4 regions of the Streptomyces sp. Xyl84 genome follow, and region 1 is predicted to be linked to each of the others. Evidence: riboswitches for the same ligand, from Rfam matches in the RefSeq annotation. Region 1 holds a riboswitch; each other region holds the start of a gene.
The links. Region 1 has a riboswitch for cyclic di-AMP ahead of AC6I72_RS16750 (M23 family metallopeptidase). Riboswitches for the same ligand answer to the same signal wherever they lie in the genome.

Region 1 (4,955 bases):
CCCTCACCGGCCCGCCCGGCTAGGCCGGCCCGCACCGGCCCCCACCTGCGCGACCGCCACGCCTCACCCGTCCCGCGCGACCCCGTTCCTGTCCGCTCCCAGCCCCCCCCGCCCCGACCCGCCTGCCCGCCCGGTACCCCCAGGAACGGACGCCCGATGACCACGACCCTGCCCACCACCGAGACACCGGGCACGCCTCGGGCGGACGGCACCCGCGCACCGCGCCCCGCCCCCGCCGAAGGGTCGGGACCGCCCGGCGGACGCCGGCTGCGGCGCCTGGCCGGCCGGCTCACCCCGACCGACCTGCGGGTGCTGCGCCTGTACCTCTTCACCCGCCTCGGACTGTGGCTCGTCGCCTACGCCAGCGCCTGGCTGGCCCCCGCCGGGGCCCCGGACAGGACACCCGCCACCTGGCTGTCCCGCTGGGAGCAGTGGGACTGGGTCCACTACCAGCACATAGCCCAGTACGGCTACTTCGCCCCGTTCCCCGGCGTCGATCCCCTGCAGGACAACCGGGTGGCCTTCTTCCCCGGGTTCCCCCTCGTACTGCGCGCCGTCCACGTCCTCGTCCCGCACTGGACCGTGGCCGGGCTGCTGGTCTCCCTGGTGAGCGGCGCGGTGGCCGTCGTGGCCCTGGCCCGGATCGCCGGAACCGGCCGGACGGACGGCGACCGGTCCGGCCCGCGGGCCGCCGCCTTCCTGCTCTTCTCGCCCGCCGCGGTGTTCCTCGCCGCCGGCTACACCGAGTCGCTCTTCCTCGCCCTGGCCCTCCCGGCCTGGCTCGCGGCCAGGCACCGCAACTGGCCGCTCGCCGCCCTCCTGTGCGCCGCCGCCACCACCGTGCGCATCAGCGGCCTGTTCCTGGCCGCCGCCCTCACGGCCGAACTCCTGATCGCCATCCGCTCACAGGGGCGGGCGGGAGACTCCTCCCGCCGCTCGCTGCCCCGCCGGCTGCGCCCGCTCGGCTGGTGCCTGCTGCCGGCGGTGCCCGCCGCCGCGTACACCGTCTACCTGCGGGTACGGACCGGCGACTGGATGGCCTGGAAACACGCCGAGGAACGCGGCTGGTACCGCGACTTCCACAGCCCCGCCGAAGCGTTCCGCCACACCTGGCGGAACGCCTTCGGTCACCTCCAGAGCACCGGGTACGCCGTCGAGTTCCAGCTGGAACTGGCCGCCATGGCGGCCGGGGTGCTGCTGCTGGGCGTCCTGCTGGTCCGCCGCCGCTGGCCGGAGGCCGTGTTCATCGCGCTCAACCTGTGGGCGCTGGGCACCTCCTACTGGTACCTCTCCGTGCCGCGGGCCACCCTGATCTGGTGGCCGCTGTGGACGGGCCTGGCGCACTGGAGCCTGCGCCGCCGCTGGGTGAAGGAGGCCTACGTCGGTGTGGTGGCGCCGCTGACGGCCGTCCTCGCGGTGACGTTCACCTCGGGACACTGGACGGGGTGACCCCCGGCCCGACGCGCTCCCTCCCGTGCCGACACGCGCCGGTGCACGGCCCGCACGGCCCAGCCGGACGGCCGTTCGACCGGGCCCGCCCGGACGGACCGCCGACCGGGCCGCCCGGACGGACTGGTAGAAAACCCGAGGCGCCCCCACGCCTGCGAGCAGCCCGCCCATCGCCGAGAGAGAGTGCGCCGATGCCCCTCCCCCACGTCCTGCTGTCCGCCGCCGTCTCCCTGGACGGCTGCCTGGACGACACCGGTCCCAGCCGTCTCCTGCTGTCCGGCCCCGCCGACTTCGACCGGGTCGACGGCGTACGGGCGAGCGTGGACGCGATCCTCGTCGGGGCCGGGACGGTGCGCGCCGACAACCCCCGCCTGCTGGTCAACTCGCCCGAGCGGCGCGCCGCCCGGGTCGCGGCGGGCCGGCCCGAGCATCCGCTGAAGGTCACGGTCACCGCCTCCGGGGAGCTGGATCCGCGGGCCCGCTTCTGGCACACGGGCGGGGAGAAGGCCGTCTACACGACGGACGAGGGCGCCGAACGCCTGCGCCGCGCGGGCATCGGCACCGGAGCGGGACCGGGAGCCGGCGGCAGGACCGACGACGCCGGTGCGGATGCCGGTGCCGGTGCCGGTGCCGGTGCCGCGGCCGTCTCCGTCGTGGCGCTCGGTGCCGGACTCGACTGGCACGCGGTGCTGGAGCACCTGCACGACGTGCACGGTGTGCGCCGGCTCATGGTCGAGGGCGGCGGCACCGTGCACACCCAGCTGCTCCAGCGGCAGCTCGCCGACGAACTGCACCTCGTGCTCGCACCGCTGCTCGTCGGGGACCCCGGCGCGCCGCGGCTGTTCGGCCCCGGCGGGTACCAGAGGGGACGGCTGCGGCTGGTGGAGACACGGGCCCTCGGTGACGTCGTCCTCATGCGCTACGAGCCCACGGCCCCCGGCACGGGAGCCGCCCCCGTTCCCGCCGACCGGCACTGGCTGCGGATCGCGTGCGAGCTGGCCGGCCAGTGCCCGCCGTCGCGGACGGCGTTCAGCGTGGGCGCGGTGGTGGTCGCCGCCGACGGCACCGAGCTGGCCCGCGGCCACTCGCGGGAGGCCGGCGATCCGGTGGTGCACGCGGAGGAGGCCGCGCTCGCGAAGACCGATCCGGCGGATCCGCGGCTGCCGGGGGCCACGGTGTACAGCAGCCTGGAACCGTGCGCCCGACGCGCCTCCCGGCCGCGTCCGTGCGCCCGGCTGATTCTGGACGCGGGGGTGCGGCGAGTGGTCACGGCCTGGCGGGAGCCGGACACGTTCGTCGAGGCCGCCGACGGGTCCGGGGTGCTGGCGGCCGCGGGCGCGGACGTCGTCGTCCTGCCGGAGTTCGAGGGTCAGGCCAAGGAGCCCAATCGCCACCTGCTGTGACGCGTGTGCATTCCACCCCGGGGATGACGTACACTGGTTTCAACGACGCGGGGTGGAGCAGCTCGGTAGCTCGCTGGGCTCATAACCCAGAGGTCGCAGGTTCAAATCCTGTCCCCGCTACTGAAGGCTCAGGGCCGGAATCCGATCAAGGATTCCGGCCCTGAGCCGTTTCCGTTCGTTCCGGCGCTCCGGCCGCTCCTTGATCGTTGTGACCTGACGTGAGCGGGCCGTCCCCGTCCGCATAACAACTGACACACCATCACCGGACGGTCCGGGCCGGACGCGGCTCGATGACGTCGTGATGTGGCCTGAAGTCCAGTCAACTCACCCCGTTTCCATCCCTCGTGAGGCTTATGTTCTGGCCAAAAAGGTTTAAGGATCAAGACGATCGGCTTGGAATCGGAGCCCCGGGTCTATTAACGTTCGATAACGCAGCGCGGTCGTCCCAGCCGTCACCGAAGGCGGCTCCGTGCGCGCGCGCCGAATCCCGCGAGGGAACCGGGGAACCACCAACTTGGGGTGAATCGGGCGTCATCCGCCGTGTGTACGCGGCTGGTTGACGCGCGTAGGAGACCTTCCCGCTCCGAACCCGTCAGCTAACCCGGTAGGCGAGACGGAAGGAAAGGAGCACGCCCGCGTGGCGTCCAACCCGCCTGCCCCTGAAGCCCCGACGGTGCCGAGCCGGCGCACCGAGTCCTTCGCCTACGGTGACCGGCACCCCGACCAGGGCCCCTGGGAGGAGTGGAACCCCACCGAGGACTCCCTCCGTCCCGTCCGCGGCCGGCACCGCGTGGCCAAGCAGCGCGGCGGCGGGCTCGCCCGCAGTTCCACCGTGCTCGGCGTGGGCGTCATGGCGGCCGTCGGGGCGGGCGGCATGGCCAGCGCCAACACCGGCAAGCCGCCGGTCTCGATCTCCCTGCCCGACGTTCCCGCCCTGCAGGGCCTGCCCGCCGTGGGCGGTCTCTTCGAGGGATCCGGCCACGACGGTCACGAGGGTTCCGCGACCGCCCTCAGCGACGTCACCGAGACCCCGGCCGTGACCGCCGGGACGACCGCGCACACCGCCACGGACGCGGGCGAGGCGCTGCGCAGCCGGATCATGGCCCAGGCCGAGCAGCAGCAGGCCCAGGCCGAGGCCGGAGCCAGGGCGGCCACGGAGGCGGCCGCGGCCCGCAAGGCCGTCCGGCAGGCCGAGGAGGCCGCCGCCCAGGCGAAGAAGGAGGCCGAGGCCAAGGCCGCCGCCGCGAAGAAGAAGGCGGAGGAGGAGGCCCGCAAGGAGGCCGAGGCGGCCCGGCTGGCCGCGCTGGCCAAGCAGTACACGCTGCCGACCTCCTCGTACACCCTCACCTCCACCTTCGGGCAGGCCGGCTCCATGTGGTCCTCCGGCCACCACACCGGCCTCGACTTCGCCGCGCCCACCGGCACCCTGATCAAGGCCGTCCACAGCGGCACCGTCACCGAGGCGGGCTGGGCCGGCGCCTACGGCTACCGCACGGTCCTCACCCTGGACGACGGCACCGAACTGTGGTTCTGCCACCAGTCGTCGATCAGCGTCGCGGCCGGCCAGAAGGTGAGCACGGGCGAGGTCATCGGCCGGGTCGGCGCCACCGGCAACGTCACGGGGCCGCACCTGCACCTGGAGGTCCACCCGGACGGCCAGGCCGCCGGCATCGACCCGATGGCGTGGCTCCAGTCCAAGGGCCTCACCCCCTGACGGACCGCCGCCGGCCGGCACGCCGCCGCCCGCGACGGCCCGGGTCCCACCGACGGCCCGGGTTCCGCCGAAGGTCGCTGCCCGCCGGCAGTCCGGCTCCCGGCCACGGTCCGGACCCCGCCGACGGCAGGGCTCCCCCCGGCAGTCCGGGCCGCGCCCTTTCAGGTTCTTTCCGGTCCGCCTGCCGACCGGGTGGTTTGCGCAACCTTTGCGCCGGTCACCGGCGCGGTGCGGAATGGGGTACTCCGCACTGGTCGTTGATGAGGAGCATGACTTCTCTACGCAAGCTGGGCCCGTCCGGCCTCGAGGTCTTCCCGCTCGCCCTCGGCGGCAACGTCTTCGGCTGGACCGCCGACCAGGCGCAGTCCTTCGCCGTCCTGGACGCCTAC
Region 2 (4,955 bases), 440 kb from region 1:
TGCGCGGCTACCTGGCCGAGCTGATCCACCGCAAGCGCGAGGCGCTGCCCGCCGAACCCGCCCCGGGCGAGGACCTCATCTCCGGTCTCATCCGCGCCTTCGACCACGGCGAGCACCTCACCGAGAACGAGGCCGCCGCGATGGCCTTCATCCTCCTGTTCGCCGGTTTCGAGACGACCGTCAACCTCATCGGCAACGGCATGTACGCCCTGCTCACCCACCCCGGCGAGCGGGAACGGCTGCAGTGTTCCCTCGCCGGCGGCGACCGGGGACTGCTGGAGACCGGGGTGGAGGAACTGCTGCGTTTCGACGGGCCGGTGGAGCTGGCCACCTGGCGGTTCGCCACCCGGCCGCTCACCCTGGGCGGGCAGGACATCGCCGCCGGCGACCCGGTCCTGGTGGTCCTCGCCGCCGCCGACCGCGACCCGGAGCGGTTCGCCCACCCCGACACCCTCGACCTCGGCCGCCGCGACAACCAGCACCTCGGGTACGGGCACGGCATCCACTACTGCCTGGGCGCCCCGCTCGCGCGCCTGGAGGGACAGACCGCGCTGGCCACCCTCCTCACCAGCCTGCCCGACCTGCGGCTCGACGCCGACCCGGCGGACCTGCGCTGGCGCGGCGGACTCATCATGCGCGGGCTGCGGACCCTGCCCGTGCGCTTCGGGGCTGTACACCCCGGCGCTGACGGCGGCGAAGGTGACACGCGCTCAACTAAGTGATCGTCACGTGATCTGTGCGGCATTAACTTGTGACAAGTGATCGACACCGGCTACTTTCACCCATCAGTGTGACGCCGGGGCCTCCCAGCCTCCCGCCACGCCGGTCACTGCTGTCGTGCGAAAGGTCTCCGCATGCTCTCCGGGAACGGTCGTCACCGTCGCCCCCGTCAGGCTCCGGCCCTCATCGTCGCCGCCGGAGTGACCGGATCGGCCATCGCCATCCCCCTGGTCGCCGCCTCCGGCGCGAGCGCGGCCGACGGCACCACCTGGGACAAGGTGGCACAGTGCGAGACCGGCGGCTCCTGGAGCGCCGACAACGGCAACGGCTACTACGGCGGCCTGCTGCTGACCCAGGACGACTGGGAGAAGTACGGCGGTCTCTCCTACGCGGCCAGCGCCGACCAGGCCAGCCGCTCCCAGCAGATAGCCGTGGCCGAGAAGATCCTCGCCGACCGCGGACCCGGTGCCTGGCACACCTGCGGGCTGCTCTCCGGACTCACCAGGAGTTCCGGTGCGGCGGACGTCGACACGGGCGTGGGCGGTGACTCGTCGTCCTCGAAGTCCGGCTCGGACGGGACCCCGGGCTCCTCCGGCTCGGCCGGGTCCTCGGGCACCTCGGGCTCTTCCGGTTCCTCCGGGTCCTCGCACTCCTCCGGATCGTCCGGTTCCGCCGACGGTGCCGACGACTCCGAGGGGCGGAGCGGGACGGGCGGTTCGGGGCCGTCCGGCGTGAACGACCCCGGTCTGCCCGACGACACGCAGAGCGGTACGGGCGACTCGTCCGGTTCGTCCGGCTCTTCGGCGGACACCCCCAAGGGGGCCGGCTCCGCCCACGGGACCGGCACACCGGGCGACTCCTCCACGAAGCCCTCCACTTCGCCCTCTTCGCCCACGAAGACGGGCAACCCGCCCAAGTCCGGCACCTCTCACGGCCCGGACGCGTCCGACGCCACCCCGTGGGCGGACGGCGCCGGCGACGGGGGCGACTCCGGCGACTTGGACAACTACGGTCAGAGCGTCGGCTCTTCGGCCCTCGTCGACACCGGTGCGCTCGGTGGCGGCCGCCACCGCGGCGGCAGCGCCGACGAAGGGGCCGCCGAGGGTCGTACGGGCGCGACGGGCGGCCGGCACGCCTCGCGTGAGGGCGGCGCCGTCCACGCCTCGTCCGCCGCCTCCTACACCGTCCGCACCGGCGACTCCCTCACGTCCATCGCCGACTCCCTTGACGTCCACGGCGGATGGCACGCGCTGTACGACGCGAACAAGGGCTCCATCGGCGCCGACCCCGACCACATCGTCGCCGGTCAGAGCCTGGATGTCCCCGCTGAAAACGCCCGAAACTAGGCGGAGTTCACGTCACGCTTCGCGTCGAATGTCCCATTCGGTGAAAGTGTGGGATGAGTCTCAGAAGCCCTGATCGTCTTTGAAATCCGGCCGATCACCTGTCTACGGTCATGACCGCTCGCCACCGCGAGCCCCGGCTGCCGCAACGCCGAATCCTGCCAGCGGCCGTACGGGAACAGTCGTCGCTTCGAGCGCCGAAGGCAGGAGCGGGGGACCCAAGGTAAGTTGCCGCGCCGGTCAGACGACCGGAGCGGCTGGGGGTGAAGCCGTGCCTCCCCAAAGGCACGGCCGGGCAACTCAACCGGCCCGAACCCGACAGCTCACCTCGCAGGCGTCGGTGAGGGGATCCTTCCATGCTGTTTTCCGGCAAGGGCAAGCATCGTCGTCCGTCCAAGGCCACCCGCGCCATCGCACTCGCCGGTGTCGCCGGTGTCGCCGTCGCCGGCCCGCTGATGGCGGCCGGCAACGCCTCCGCCGCCACCACCTCCGAGTGGGACGCGGTCGCCCAGTGCGAGTCCGGTGGCAACTGGTCCATCAACACCGGCAACGGCTTCTACGGCGGCCTGCAGTTCACCAACTCCACCTGGGCCGCGTACGGCGGCACCGCCTACGCCTCGCGCGCCGACCTGGCGAGCAAGTCGCAGCAGATAGCCGTCGCCGAGAAGGTGCTCGCGGGTCAGGGCAAGGGTGCCTGGCCGGTCTGCGGCAAGGGCCTGTCCGGCGCCTCCTCCAGCGGCGGCAGCAGCTCCTCGTCGTCCTCTTCCTCGTCCTCCTCCTCTTCTTCCTCCTCCTCGTCGTCCTCGTCGAGCAGCAGCTCCAGCAGCTCCAAGAGCAGCACCTCGACCCGTTCGACCGAGCAGCGGGCCGCCGACCGCTCCGCGACGCGTCCGGCCCCGAAGAAGACCGTCACCACCCCGACCGGCAAGAAGGTCAAGAAGGGCGACGGCGAGTACAAGGTGGCCGCCGGCGACACCCTCAGCTCCATCGCCACCGAGCACGGCGTGCGCGGCGGCTGGGAGAAGCTGTTCCAGCTGAACAAGGACATCGTCGACGACGCCGACCTCATCTACCCGGGCCAGCAGCTCCACCTGAAGTGACAGGGCCTAGCCCGGCCCCAGGCCCTCCCCAGGCGCGGCCTCCACGACGGAGGCCGCGTGGGGCCGCCCCCGTCCCCACGGGCTCCCCGCCCCGGTGCGTGTTCCCCCGTACGCACCGGGGCGGGGCTTTTTCACTTCCCGTTCGCGTCCCCGCCCCTTCGCCCTTTGTTCCGTGCTGGAACAATGTGTACCGTCACCCTGTCCACGGGACGGTCGGTCGATCGGTCGGCGGCCCGGGACGGTTAGGCTCTAGTCGCAAGGCACAGCCGCAAGGCAGACCGCCCCGCACTTTCAGCGTCACATCCACGAAGGAGATGCTCGTGCCGTCCATCGACGTCGTCGTAGCCCGGGAAATCCTGGACTCCCGAGGCAACCCCACGGTCGAGGTCGAGGTCGGCCTCGACGACGGCAGCACGGGTCGTGCCGCCGTTCCGTCCGGCGCCTCCACCGGCGCCTTCGAGGCCATCGAGCTGCGCGACGGCGACCCGAACCGCTACCAGGGCAAGGGTGTCGAGAAGGCCGTCCTGGCCGTCATCGAGCAGATCGGCCCGGAGCTGGTCGGCTACGACGCCACCGAGCAGCGCCTGATCGACCAGGCCATGTTCGACCTGGACGCCACCGACAACAAGGGCTCGCTCGGCGCCAACGCCATCCTCGGCGTCTCCCTCGCCGTCGCCCACGCCGCCTCCGAGGCCAGCGACCTCCCGCTCTTCCGCTACCTGGGCGGCCCCAACGCGCACCTGCTGCCGGTGCCGATGATGAACATCCTGAACGGCGGCTCGCACGCCGACTCCAACGTGGACATCCAGGAGTTCATGATCGCCCCGATCGGCGCGGAGTCCTTCTCCGAGGCCCTGCGCTGGGGCGCCGAGGTCTACCACACCCTCAAGAAGGTCCTGAAGAGCAAGGGCCTGGCCACCGGCCTCGGCGACGAGGGCGGCTTCGCCCCGAACCTCGGCTCCAACCGCGACGCCCTCGACCTCATCCTCGAGGCCATCAAGGAAGCCGGCTACGCGCCCGGCGAGCAGATCGCCCTGGCCCTCGACGTCGCCGCCTCCGAGTTCTACAAGGACGGCAAGTACCTCTTCGAGGGCAAGGAGCGCTCCGCCGCCGAGATGACGGAGTACTACGAGGAGCTGGTGGCGGCCTACCCGCTGGTCTCCATCGAGGACCCGCTGTTCGAGGACGACTGGGCCGGCTGGAAGATCATCACCGACAAGCTCGGCGAGAAGGTCCAGCTCGTCGGTGACGACCTGTTCGTCACCAACCCCGAGCGCCTGGCCCGCGGCATCGAGGAGGGCGCCGCCAACGCCCTGCTGGTGAAGGTGAACCAGATCGGTTCGCTCACCGAGACCCTGGACGCCGTCGAGCTGGCCCAGCGCAGCGGCTTCAAGTGCATGATGTCGCACCGCTCCGGCGAGACCGAGGACGTCACCATCGCCGACCTCGCCGTCGCCACCAACTGCGGCCAGATCAAGACCGGCGCCCCGGCCCGCTCCGAGCGCGTCGCCAAGTACAACCAGCTGCTGCGCATCGAGGAGATCCTCGACGACGCCGCGGTCTACGCCGGCCGCAGCGCCTTCCCGCGCTTCAAGGGCTGAGCAGCGGCTCAAGGGCTGAACAGCCGCTTCGAGGGCTGAACCGCACCACGGCCGAGCCGGGCCGCGAAGAGTGAGGCTCAGCCAGTCGCCCGTACGTCCCCGTACCCGGTCCCGTACCGTGTCCGGGGACGTACGCGCGTGTGCGGCGCGTACGAGACGACCGACGGGAGGCGGGACGATGGCCGTGAAGG
Region 3 (4,955 bases), 2.0 Mb from region 1:
GCCCCTGGGGCGCCGAGCCGGCCCCCTGCACGACGACGAGCGGCTTCACCGCCGCCGTGCGCCGGGCGAGCCGGGTGAACTTGCGCGGGTTGCCGATGGACTCCAGGTACATGAGGGCGACGTCGGTGTCGGGGTCGTCGTACCAGTACTGGAGGACGTCGTTGCCGGAGACGTCCGCGCGGTTGCCGGAGGAGACGAAGGTCGACACGCCCGTCACCCCGGTCACCCCGCCGCCGCGCCGGTGCAGCCGGGAGAGCAGGGCGATGCCGATGGCGCCGGACTGGGCGAACATGCCGATCCGGCCGGGCCGGGGCATCTCGGGCGCGAGGGAGGCGTTCAGCCGGACCTGCGGCGAGGTGTTGACGATCCCGAACGCGTTCGGCCCGACGATCCGCATGCCGTACGTGCGCGCCTGCCGCACCAGGGCGCGCTGGCGCTCCCGCCCCTCCGGGCCGCTCTCCGCGTACCCGGCGGAGACCACGACGAGTCCCTGCACGCCGTGCTCGCCGCACTCGGTGACCACCTCGGGCACCTGCCCGGCCGGTACGGCGACCACGGCGAGGTCGACCGGTCCGTCGATCTCCCGCACCGAGCGGCGGGCGGGCACCCCGTCGATCTCCTCGCACTCCTGGCCGAAGGCCCGGTTGACGGCGTACAGCCGGCCCGTGAAACCGGCCTCGCGCAGATGGCCGAGGAGGGTGCGGCCCACGCCCCCGGGCGCGCGGCCCGCTCCGATGACGGCGACCGAGCCGGGTACCAGCAGCCGCCGCACCGAGCGCGCCTCCGCGCGCTGCTCGCGCGCGTGCTGCACGGCCAGCGAGCGGTCGGTCGGCTCGATGTCGAACTCCAGGCGTACGACGCCGTCCTCGAAGCTGCGCTTCTGGGTGTACCCGGCGTCGGTGAACACCTTGATCATCTTGTTGTTGGCGGGCAGCACCTCCGCGGCGAAACGGCGGATGCCGCGCTCGCGGGCGACCGCCGCGATGTGCTCCAGGAGCGCGGAGGCGACGCCGCGGCCCTGGTGGGCGTCCTGCACCAGGAAGGCGACCTCGGCCTCGTCGGCGGGCTCGGACAGGGCGGGCGCGGCGGCGGACGGGGCGGCGGGGGCGGAGGCCGGTGCGTCGGCGGACACGGCGGTGGGCGCTCCGGCGGCGCCGAGGCGGTCGTAGCGTACGGTGGCGATGAACTCGCCGCCGATGGTGGCCGCGAGTCCCACCCGGTCCACGAAGTCGTGGTGCGTGAAGCGGTGGACGTCCTTCGCGGACAGTCGCGGGTAGGGCGCGAAGAAGCGGTAGTACTTGGACTCGTCCGACACCTGTTCGTAGAAGCTGACCAGCCGGTCGGCGTCCTCGGCGGTGATGGGGCGGATCCGCGCGGTGCCGCCGTCGCGCAGCACCACGTCCGCCTCCCAGTGGGCGGGATACTCGTGCCGGTCCGACGAGGTGCGCATGGGCCCCAGAGTACGGCTCGCGTCCGGCGACGGCGCGAGGCAGTCTGTGGAGCACACGCGCGAGGACACGCCCGGGGCGGGCACCTGCCGGACCGAGGCCGCGGTCCGGCACCGCCGGGACACCGGTTGCGGTGCCGTCCGGGACGTGCTTCACGTATGGGAAACTGGTCTAGACAACCTGAAACACTGAAGGGCAGCATCACATGGCTGAGCGCCGCGTCAACGTCGGCTGGGCCGAGGGCCTCCACGCCCGCCCCGCTTCCATCTTCGTCCGGGCCGCCACGGCCGCAGGGGTCCCCGTGACGATCGCCAAGGCCGACGGCAACCCCGTCAACGCGGCCTCCATGCTGGCCGTCCTCGGCCTCGGCGCGCAGGGCGGCGAGGAGATCGTCCTCGCCTCCGACGCCGAGGGTGCGGACGCCGCCCTGGACCGGCTGGCCAAGCTGGTCGCCGAGGGGCTCGAGGAGCTTCCCGAGACCGTCTGACCGCTCACCGCTCACCGAGTGCCGGGCGCGGCCACGGCCCCGCCCGGCCGCCGCTCACCGGCCGCGGTGCAGCACAGCGCGGACGAAAGCCGCGTCGCCCTTTTCTTCACGGGCGGCGCGGTTTTCGCGTGTTCAGTGCGCTCCGGAAAAGTGCGCGCGCACGCCGGAATCACGATCGTGCCGCCCGGCGATAACGCGCGCGGGCGCATACCGAGAACGCGATCGGGCGCACACCGGAAACGTGATCGCGCACACCGGAGACGCGCGCGAATTCGAGGCGGCGCGAATAACCGCCCGGCGCTTCCTCCGGTCGATTTCCTCTTTGTATACGGCAGCCTTGTTAATGCCGGACGCCCGATGTGTTGACGGGACGTTTCGGGGCGCTCACACGCTGCGCGGCGGTCACCCGCTCCGTGTGCAGGGCGGTGAGCGCCCGCGCGCGCTCGGCGTCGCCGCGTGCCACGGCGTCCACGATCGCCCTGTGCTCGTCCCAGGCCTCCACCGGGTCGGCCGGGTCCGGCACCCCGTACATCCAGGCGATCTTGTACCGGAGCTGGGTCAGGGCGGCGGTCAGCGCGGGACTGCCGCAGGCCTGCGCCAGGGTCTCGTGGAACCAGGCCGCCAGCGACCGCAGTTCCTCGCCGCCGCTGCCCGCCCGCTCCCGCCCCAGCCTGACCAGGCCGCGCAGCACCTTCAGATGGGCCTCGGTGCGCCGCTGGGCGGCCCGCGCCGCGCCCAGCGGCTCCAGCAGGAGGCGCATCTCCAGCAGGTCGGCGGCCTCCTGCCCGGTGGGCTCGGCGACACACGCGCCGGCGTGCCGGCGGGTCACGACGAAACCCTCGGCCTCCAGCGTGCGCAGGGCCTCGCGCACGGGCACGCGCGAGACGCCGTAGCGTCGGGCGAGGACCTCCTCGGCGAGCCGGGCGCCGCGCTCGTGGACGCCGGCGACGATGTCGTCCCGGATCGCCGTGCACACCGAGTGCGCCGGAACGCGCATGACCGACCTCCGCATTGATCCCGTGCGACTCCGCGACGAACGCGTGTTCCGCGACTCTATGACAATGCGCGGGAATTTCCGACCGCACGACGGAATCCGGGGTTATTTTTTGGTCAACGCGGAGCCTGGGAATACCGAAAACCCCGGCCGGGCGGCCGGGGCTTTCGGTGTCGTTCAGATGTCCGCGTGATCAGCGTCCACGTGTTCGGAGGTACGGGCCGTCGGACGGGCACGCCCTCGCAGGTGCCGCCGTCAGACGTTCACGCCGTGCTTGCGCAGGTAGGCGATCGGGTCGACGTCCGAGCCGTAGTCGGGGGTGGTGCGCGCCTCGAAGTGCAGGTGCGGGCCGGTGACGTTCCCGGTGGCGCCGGACAGGCCGATCTGCTGCCCCGGCGTGACCTGCTGGCCCACCGAGACGTCGATGGACGACAGGTGCCCGTACTGGGTGTACATGCCGTCGGCCATCCTGATCACGACCTGGTTGCCGTACGCCCCGCCCCAGCCGGTCTGCACGACGGTGCCGACGCCGACCGCGTGCACCGCGGTGCCGCTCGCGGCGTGGAAGTCGATGCCGGTGTGCGAGCCGGAGGACCACAGGGAGCCGCCGGTCTTGTAGCCGGTGGAGACGTACGAGCCGGTGATCGGCGGCACGAAGGTGTTGAGGCGCTTGCGCTCGGCCTCGCGGGCGGCCCGCTCCTTGGCCTCGCGCGCCTTCTTCGCCTGCTCGGCGGCCCGCTTGCGCGCGGCCTCCTCGGCCTGCTTGTGCCGGGCCGCCTCCAGCTGGGCGGCGGCCTGGGCGTCGACCCGCTCGGCGACGGTGTCGCCGAGGCTGACGACCGGGGTGAGGCCGGTGTCCGCGGGGGCCGGGGTCTCGGCGGCCAGGGCCGGGGAGGCGGCGAGGGTGCCGATGACGCCGGTGGTGGTGAGGGCCGCGACACCCGCCGCGCGGGCGGTGGTGCGCTGCACCCGGCCGGGACGGCGGTGCTTCCCGGTGGCGCGCGTGAACGCCATGTGGTGGCTGGTCCTTTCCTTCCCTCTCGCCTACCGGGTTAGCTGACGGGTTCGGAGCAGGAAGGTCTCCTACGGGCCCCGCGCGTGCGCGGCGCCCGATTCACCCCAGGGACTGAGTGGGTCCCCGGCTCCCCTGGCTCGCGCCGTACGGGGACTCGGCGATGGCTGTCCGGTGCCGCGGGTGCGGCGCACTGCCCGACGAACAGCCGGACCGACGCTAGACGGGCCCGCTTTCCGATCCCAAACGGATCCGGGTTTTTGTAGCGCAGGCCACAGGGCAGAAGGGCAGCCACTCCCCCAATCCGGACATCCCAGAGCCCTGGTGACGCGTCCGTCACCAGGGCCCCACGCGCGCGTGCCGGGCGGCGCGTTACTCGGCGGCGACGACGGTCACCGGGCCGATGCCGAGCGCCTCGACGGGCTCCTTGATCTGCGCCGCGTCCCCGACGAGCACCGTCACCAGCCGGTCCACCGGGAAGGCGCTGACGACCGCCGCGGTGGCCTCCACCGTGCCGGTCTGGGCGAGCTGCTGATAGAGCGTCGCCTGGTAGTCGTCGGGCAGGTGCTGCTCGACCTGGTCGGCCAGCGTGCTCGCCACGGCGGCGGCCGTCTCGTACTTGAGCGGCGCCACACCGACGAGGTTCTGCACGGCGACGTCCCGCTCGGCCTCGGTGAGGCCCTCGGCGGCCAGCTTGCGCAGCACGGTGAACAGGTCGTCCAGCGCGGGCCCGGTGTTCGGCGTGTCGACCGAGCCGCTGATGGCGAGCATCGCCGCGCCGGTGCCGTCGGGCGCGGAGCGCAGCACCTGGCCGAACGACCGCACCCCGTAGGTGTAGCCCTTCTCCTCGCGCAGGACGCGGTCCAGGCGGGAGGTGAGGGTGCCGCCCAGGCAGTAGGTGCCGAGCACCTGGGCGGGCCACACGCGGTCGTGCCGGTCGGGGCCGGTGCGGCCGATGAGCAGCTGCGTCTGGACGGCACCGGGCCGGTCCACGATCACGACGCGGCCGGTGTC
Region 4 (4,955 bases), 760 kb from region 1:
CGGCCACCAGCGACCCCGTCTTGCCGCCCAGCACGTCCAGGTAGTGCTCGACGGGGTCCCTGCCGTCCTGCGGCCCCGCCGTCTCCAGGATCTGGCCGGTGACCAGCCGTTCGAACGCCAGCGCCTGCACCCGGACGGCCTCCGGGCCGAGGTCGGCGAGGATCTGCGAGGCGCGGGCGAAGAGGAAGTCGCCGGTCAGGACCGCCACCGAGTTGCCCCAGCGGGTGTTCGCGCTGGCCACGCCGCGCCGCACGGCGGCCTCGTCCATCACGTCGTCGTGGTACAGCGTCGCCAGGTGGGTCAGCTCCACCACCACGGCCGACGGCACGATGCCCGGCGCGTACGGATCGCCGAACTGGGCCGCGAGCATCACGAGCAGCGGGCGGAACCGCTTCCCGCCCGCCCTGACGAGGTGCTGGGCGGCCTCCGTGATGAACGGGACCTCGCTCTTGGTGGCTTCGAGCAGCCCTTCCTCGACAGCCGCCAACCCGGCCTGGACATCGGCTTCGAGAGCCTGGTCCCGCACGCTCAGCCCGAACGGCCCGACGACGGTCACGAGGGGTCTCCTGTCTGCTGGTGTCTGCTGGCGCTACACGGTTTGTCGATAGGTCGCTGCCATCACTCAAGTCAGCGTATCCGGTCACGTTTCGATCACCGATAGCGCCCACCGATACAGGCCAGGTGGTATCGGATCACGACCGATATGTTTTCGATCACCACGTATGAACAGATATTTATCGACTCACTCCTCCCTACTCTGCCCCCTCCCCCGCGTCACACCGAGCACGACGGACCGCGACGGACCGCCACGGAGCGCGACGAACCCCCGTCCGCCCGAACGGGGCCACAACCTCACCGAACGTGACAACCACCCCTCCCCCTCCCCTGCTGCCCCGCACCGGCACCACCACTCCCCGCCCCTCCCCCGCCCCACCCTCACCGGAGGAGTCCGATTTACCCTTATTGGCATTTCAATTCCCGTTGGCCGTAAATGCTCCTGGCCGGATTATTCCGTGAGTTGGGTCACGCGCACCCTGCCACCCCGCGGCCACCCCGCACACCCCCGCTTCCCTTCCCCCGCATACGAGTTGACCCTTGGCAGATGCAAAGGATCAAGTGCCCAAAACACCCCGGATCAAGGTCAACTAGGGCGATGTATGAATCAGGTACTTGTTCGGGACATGTGCTCTCGCATACGTTCCCGGCCAGTCGGGTGGACGCCGAATCCTGCCACCGCCCGATATCCATCGACCGAACCACTTCATGGCAGGAGCGGGGGACCCAGGTAAGTCGCCGGGCCGGAACGCCGTACGTCGTCCTACGTCGTACGCCGTGCCGGAACGGCTCGGGGTGAAGCCGTGCCACCCGAGGGCACGGCCGGGCACCTCCCCGCCCGAACCCGACAGCTCACCTCGCAGGCGACGGAGAGGAATCCCCCATGCCTGCAAACGGTCAGCGCCGTTCCCGCACCGCCCGCCTCGTCCGCACCCTCGCCGTCTCCGGCACGGGTGCCGCCGTCCTCGCCCTCCCCCTGATCGGCGCCACCAGCGCCTCCGCCGCCCCCGCGGCGGCGACCACGGCCACCGCCAAGACGGTGAGCACGGTCGCCTACCCGAACAACCTGGATGGCTGGATCCGCGAGTCGCTCGCGATCATGGGCCAGAAGGGCATCCCGGGCACGTACAACGGCATCTACCGCAACGTGATACGCGAGTCCTCCGGCAACCCGCTGGCCATCAACAACTGGGACTCCAACGCCGCCAAGGGCATCCCGTCCAAGGGCCTGCTCCAGGTCATCCAGCCGACCTTCAACGCCTACCACGTGGCCGGCACGTCGTTCGACATCTACAACCCGGTCGCGAACATCACGGCCGCCTGCAACTACGCGGCCGCGCGCTACGGCTCCATCGACAACGTCTTCAGCGCGTACTGACGGATCCGGCCCTCAGACGAACAGTCGCTCGAGGACGACGGCCACGCCGTCGTCCTCGTTCGACGTGGTGACCTCGTCGGCGACCGCCTTCAGCTCCGGGTGGGCGCCGGCCATGGCCACTCCCCGGGCGGCCCACCGGAACATGGGGATGTCGTTCGGCATGTCTCCGAAGGCGAGGGTGTCCTCGGGCCCCAGCCCCAGACGCCCGGCGGCCAGGGCCAGACCGGTCGCCTTGGTGATGCCGTGGGGTTGCAGCTCCACGGTGCCCGGGCCCGACATGGTGACCGCGACGAGGGAACCGGCCACCCCGCGGGCCGTCGCCGCCAGCTCGTCGTCGGACAGGGCGGGATGGCGCAGCAGCACCTTGCTGATGGGCGCGCGCCACAGGTCGTCGCGCCGCGCCACCCGCTGGGCGGGCAGCGTGGGATGCGGCATGCGGTACCCGGGCTCGATGAGCGTGAGCCCCTCCACCCCGTCCTGGTCGACCGCCGCGTACACCTCCCCCACCTCCGCCTCGATCTTGCCGAGCGCCGTCTCGGCCGTCTCCCGGTCGAGCGTCTGCGACCACAGCAGACGGTCTTCCCCGGCGTCGTAGAGCTGTGCGCCCTGGCCGCACACCGCGAGCCCGGTACCGCCCAGGTCCTTCAGCAGCGGCCGTACCCTCGGCGCCGGCCGGCCGGTCACGACGAGGTGCCGGGCGCCTGCCGCCGCCGCCCGCGCGAGTGCGGCGAGGGACCGCTCGGACAGGGTGTCGTCGCCGCGCAGCAGCGTTCCGTCCAGGTCGGTGGCGATGAGGGCGGGGGCGTGGGGAGCGGGCATGATCAGAGAATACGGATCCGCCACGCGGGTGACGTAAGGGAACAGGGCGATGCGGCCGGCGAGGAGCGGGGCCTCCACCAGGCGGTCCGTCTGCGTGCTCCTGGCCGGACGGACGGCCGCGCGGTCCCCGCAGAGCGGACCCGCCCCGTCCACGCCCCCCGAGACACCGAGCGCGAATCGCCCGCCGCGGCACCCTGATTCGGACATTGCGAACTCTTTGGACACTGCCCAAGACGGCACCTCCCCCGTAACGTGTGGCGCGACCACATGAACGTGTGGCCCGGTGGCCCAGGTGCGCCCAGGTGCCGCCCCCATGGAACGCACGGCACACGAAAGAGAGGCAGAACCCGATGCCCCCCTTCGAGGTCCCCGAGGGCGACCCCTTCGGTCCGCACAACCTTCCCTACGGTGTCTTCTCCCGCGCCGGATCGCAGGAGCGGACCGTCGGCGTCCGGCTCGGCGACCACGTCCTGGACGCGGGCGCGGCGGCACTGGCGCTCGGCTCCCCCTACGCCGCCCTGCTGGCACGGCCGACCCTGAACCCGCTGCTCGCCGCGGGCCGCACCGCCTGGTCGGACGTGCGGCGCGCGCTGACGGCGTGGGTGACCGTGCCCGCCCACCAGGAGACCGTGGCGCCGTTCCTGCACCCGCTGTCCTCGGTGACCCTCCACCTGCCCTTCGAGGTCGCGGACTACGTCGACTTCTACGCGTCCGAGAACCACGCCCGCAACGTGGGCCGGATCTTCCGCCCGGACGCCGAGGACTCGCTGACGCCGAACTGGAAGCACCTGCCGATCGGTTACCACGGCCGCTCCGGCACGGTGGTCGTGTCGGGCACGGACGTCGTACGCCCCTCGGGGCAGCGGAAGGCCCCCACCGACACCGACCCCGTCTTCGGCCCGTCCGTCCGGCTGGACATCGAGGCCGAGGTGGGCTTCGTGGTGGGCGTGCCCTCGCGGCTCGGGCAGCCGGTGGCCCTCGCGGACTTCCGCGAGCACGTCTTCGGGCTCTGCCTGCTCAACGACTGGTCGGCGCGGGACATCCAGGCCTGGGAGTACGTCCCCCTCGGCCCGTTCCTCGGCAAGTCGTTCGCCACGTCGGTGTCGGCGTGGATCACTCCGCTGGACGCGCTGGAGGACGCACGGCTGGCCCCGCCGCGGCGCACGCACCCGCTGCTGCCGTACCTGGACGACACCGGGGAGGAGTCCGGCGGCTACGACCTGCGGATCTCCGTCGCGGTCAACGGACACGTCGTCTCCCGACCGCCGTTCTCCACGATGTACTGGACGGCCGCCCAGCAGTTGGCCCACATGACGGTCAACGGCGCCTCGCTGCGCACCGGCGACCTGTACGGGTCGGGCACGGTCAGCGGACCGGAGCCCGCCCAGCGCGGCTCGCTGCTGGAACTCAGCTGGAACGGCCGCGAGCCGATCGAACTCCCGGACGGCAAGCGGACGTTCCTGGAGGACGGGGACGTGGTGACGCTGTCGGCGTGGGCGCCGGGCGCGGGCGGGGTCCGGGTGGGGCTGGGAGAGGTCACGGGACGGATCGTGGCGGGGTGACGCCCCAGCCGTCGTAGCGGAGACCGTGCGGGCCGGTTGCCGCCGGACCATGACTCGGGGCACCCGTCTCAGCCGTCGTGACGGAGATCGTGCAGACCGGTTGCCGCCGGACCATGACTCGGGGCACCCGTCTCAGCCATCGTGACGGAGATCGTGCGGACCGGTTGCCGCCGGACCATGACTCGGGGCGCCCGTCCCCGTCATACTGGCGGCGGACCGGGTGGTGCGCGCACCGCACCGGCGCGCGCACCACGCCCGCACGGTCCGCGCGGCACCACCGCGAACACCCGTCGGCACCACCGGGCACCACCCGCCCGCACCACTGCGGGGACGGCCGCCGGCACCACCGCACGCACGCCTCACCGCACGCCCCGCTCCACCGCACGCAGCACAGCACAGCCGCTCCACCGCACGACCCGACACCCGCCCACCTCCGATCAGGATCCGGAGACCGTGGCATGACCGTCTGCCTGCTCCTGCTGAGCACCGTCGCTCTGGCGGCCGCCGTGCCGGTTCCCCGCGCGCTGACCCGGGCGCAGTGGCCCGAGCGGGAACCCGTGGTCGCGCTGTGGGTGTGGCAGTGCCTGGTGGCCACCGTCCTGCTGTGCTGTCTGGCCGCCCTGGTCCTGGGCGCGGCGGCG

Region 2: it holds a riboswitch for cyclic di-AMP, as region 1 does, so the genes downstream of both, AC6I72_RS18715 (transglycosylase family protein) here and AC6I72_RS16750 (M23 family metallopeptidase) in region 1, are expected to answer to the same signal.
Region 3: it holds a riboswitch for cyclic di-AMP, as region 1 does, so the genes downstream of both, AC6I72_RS07900 (M23 family metallopeptidase) here and AC6I72_RS16750 (M23 family metallopeptidase) in region 1, are expected to answer to the same signal.
Region 4: it holds a riboswitch for cyclic di-AMP, as region 1 does, so the genes downstream of both, AC6I72_RS13290 (transglycosylase SLT domain-containing protein) here and AC6I72_RS16750 (M23 family metallopeptidase) in region 1, are expected to answer to the same signal.

What each region holds. Positions count from the first base shown of each region.
Region 1 covers NZ_AP029182.1:3,847,848-3,852,802, forward strand. The annotation lists gene AC6I72_RS16730 (hypothetical protein) at 1-23, shown strand, start outside; gene AC6I72_RS16735 (mannosyltransferase family protein) at 157-1,449, shown strand; gene AC6I72_RS16740 (dihydrofolate reductase family protein) at 1,641-2,852, shown strand; tRNA gene AC6I72_RS16745 (tRNA-Met) at 2,899-2,972, shown strand; cyclic di-AMP (ydaO/yuaA leader) riboswitch at 3,321-3,478, shown strand; gene AC6I72_RS16750 (M23 family metallopeptidase) at 3,490-4,566, shown strand; gene AC6I72_RS16755 (aldo/keto reductase) at 4,836-4,955, shown strand, end outside.
Region 2 covers NZ_AP029182.1:4,292,512-4,297,466, forward strand. The annotation lists gene AC6I72_RS18705 (cytochrome P450 family protein) at 1-722, shown strand, start outside; gene AC6I72_RS18710 (transglycosylase family protein) at 855-2,066, shown strand; cyclic di-AMP (ydaO/yuaA leader) riboswitch at 2,249-2,415, shown strand; gene AC6I72_RS18715 (transglycosylase family protein) at 2,420-3,163, shown strand; gene eno (phosphopyruvate hydratase) at 3,478-4,764, shown strand; gene AC6I72_RS18725 (FtsB family cell division protein) at 4,943-4,955, shown strand, end outside.
Region 3 covers NZ_AP029182.1:1,848,287-1,853,241, forward strand. The annotation lists gene AC6I72_RS07885 (bifunctional acetate--CoA ligase family protein/GNAT family N-acetyltransferase) at 1-1,450, opposite strand, end outside; gene AC6I72_RS07890 (HPr family phosphocarrier protein) at 1,654-1,935, shown strand; gene AC6I72_RS07895 (GntR family transcriptional regulator) at 2,276-2,932, opposite strand; gene AC6I72_RS07900 (M23 family metallopeptidase) at 3,185-3,943, opposite strand; cyclic di-AMP (ydaO/yuaA leader) riboswitch at 3,956-4,114, opposite strand; gene AC6I72_RS07905 (M16 family metallopeptidase) at 4,314-4,955, opposite strand, start outside.
Region 4 covers NZ_AP029182.1:3,088,804-3,093,758, forward strand. The annotation lists gene AC6I72_RS13285 (polyprenyl synthetase family protein) at 1-556, opposite strand, end outside; cyclic di-AMP (ydaO/yuaA leader) riboswitch at 1,240-1,434, shown strand; gene AC6I72_RS13290 (transglycosylase SLT domain-containing protein) at 1,439-1,933, shown strand; gene AC6I72_RS13295 (HAD family hydrolase) at 1,946-2,752, opposite strand; gene fahA (fumarylacetoacetase) at 3,103-4,314, shown strand; gene AC6I72_RS13305 (M56 family metallopeptidase) at 4,773-4,955, shown strand, end outside.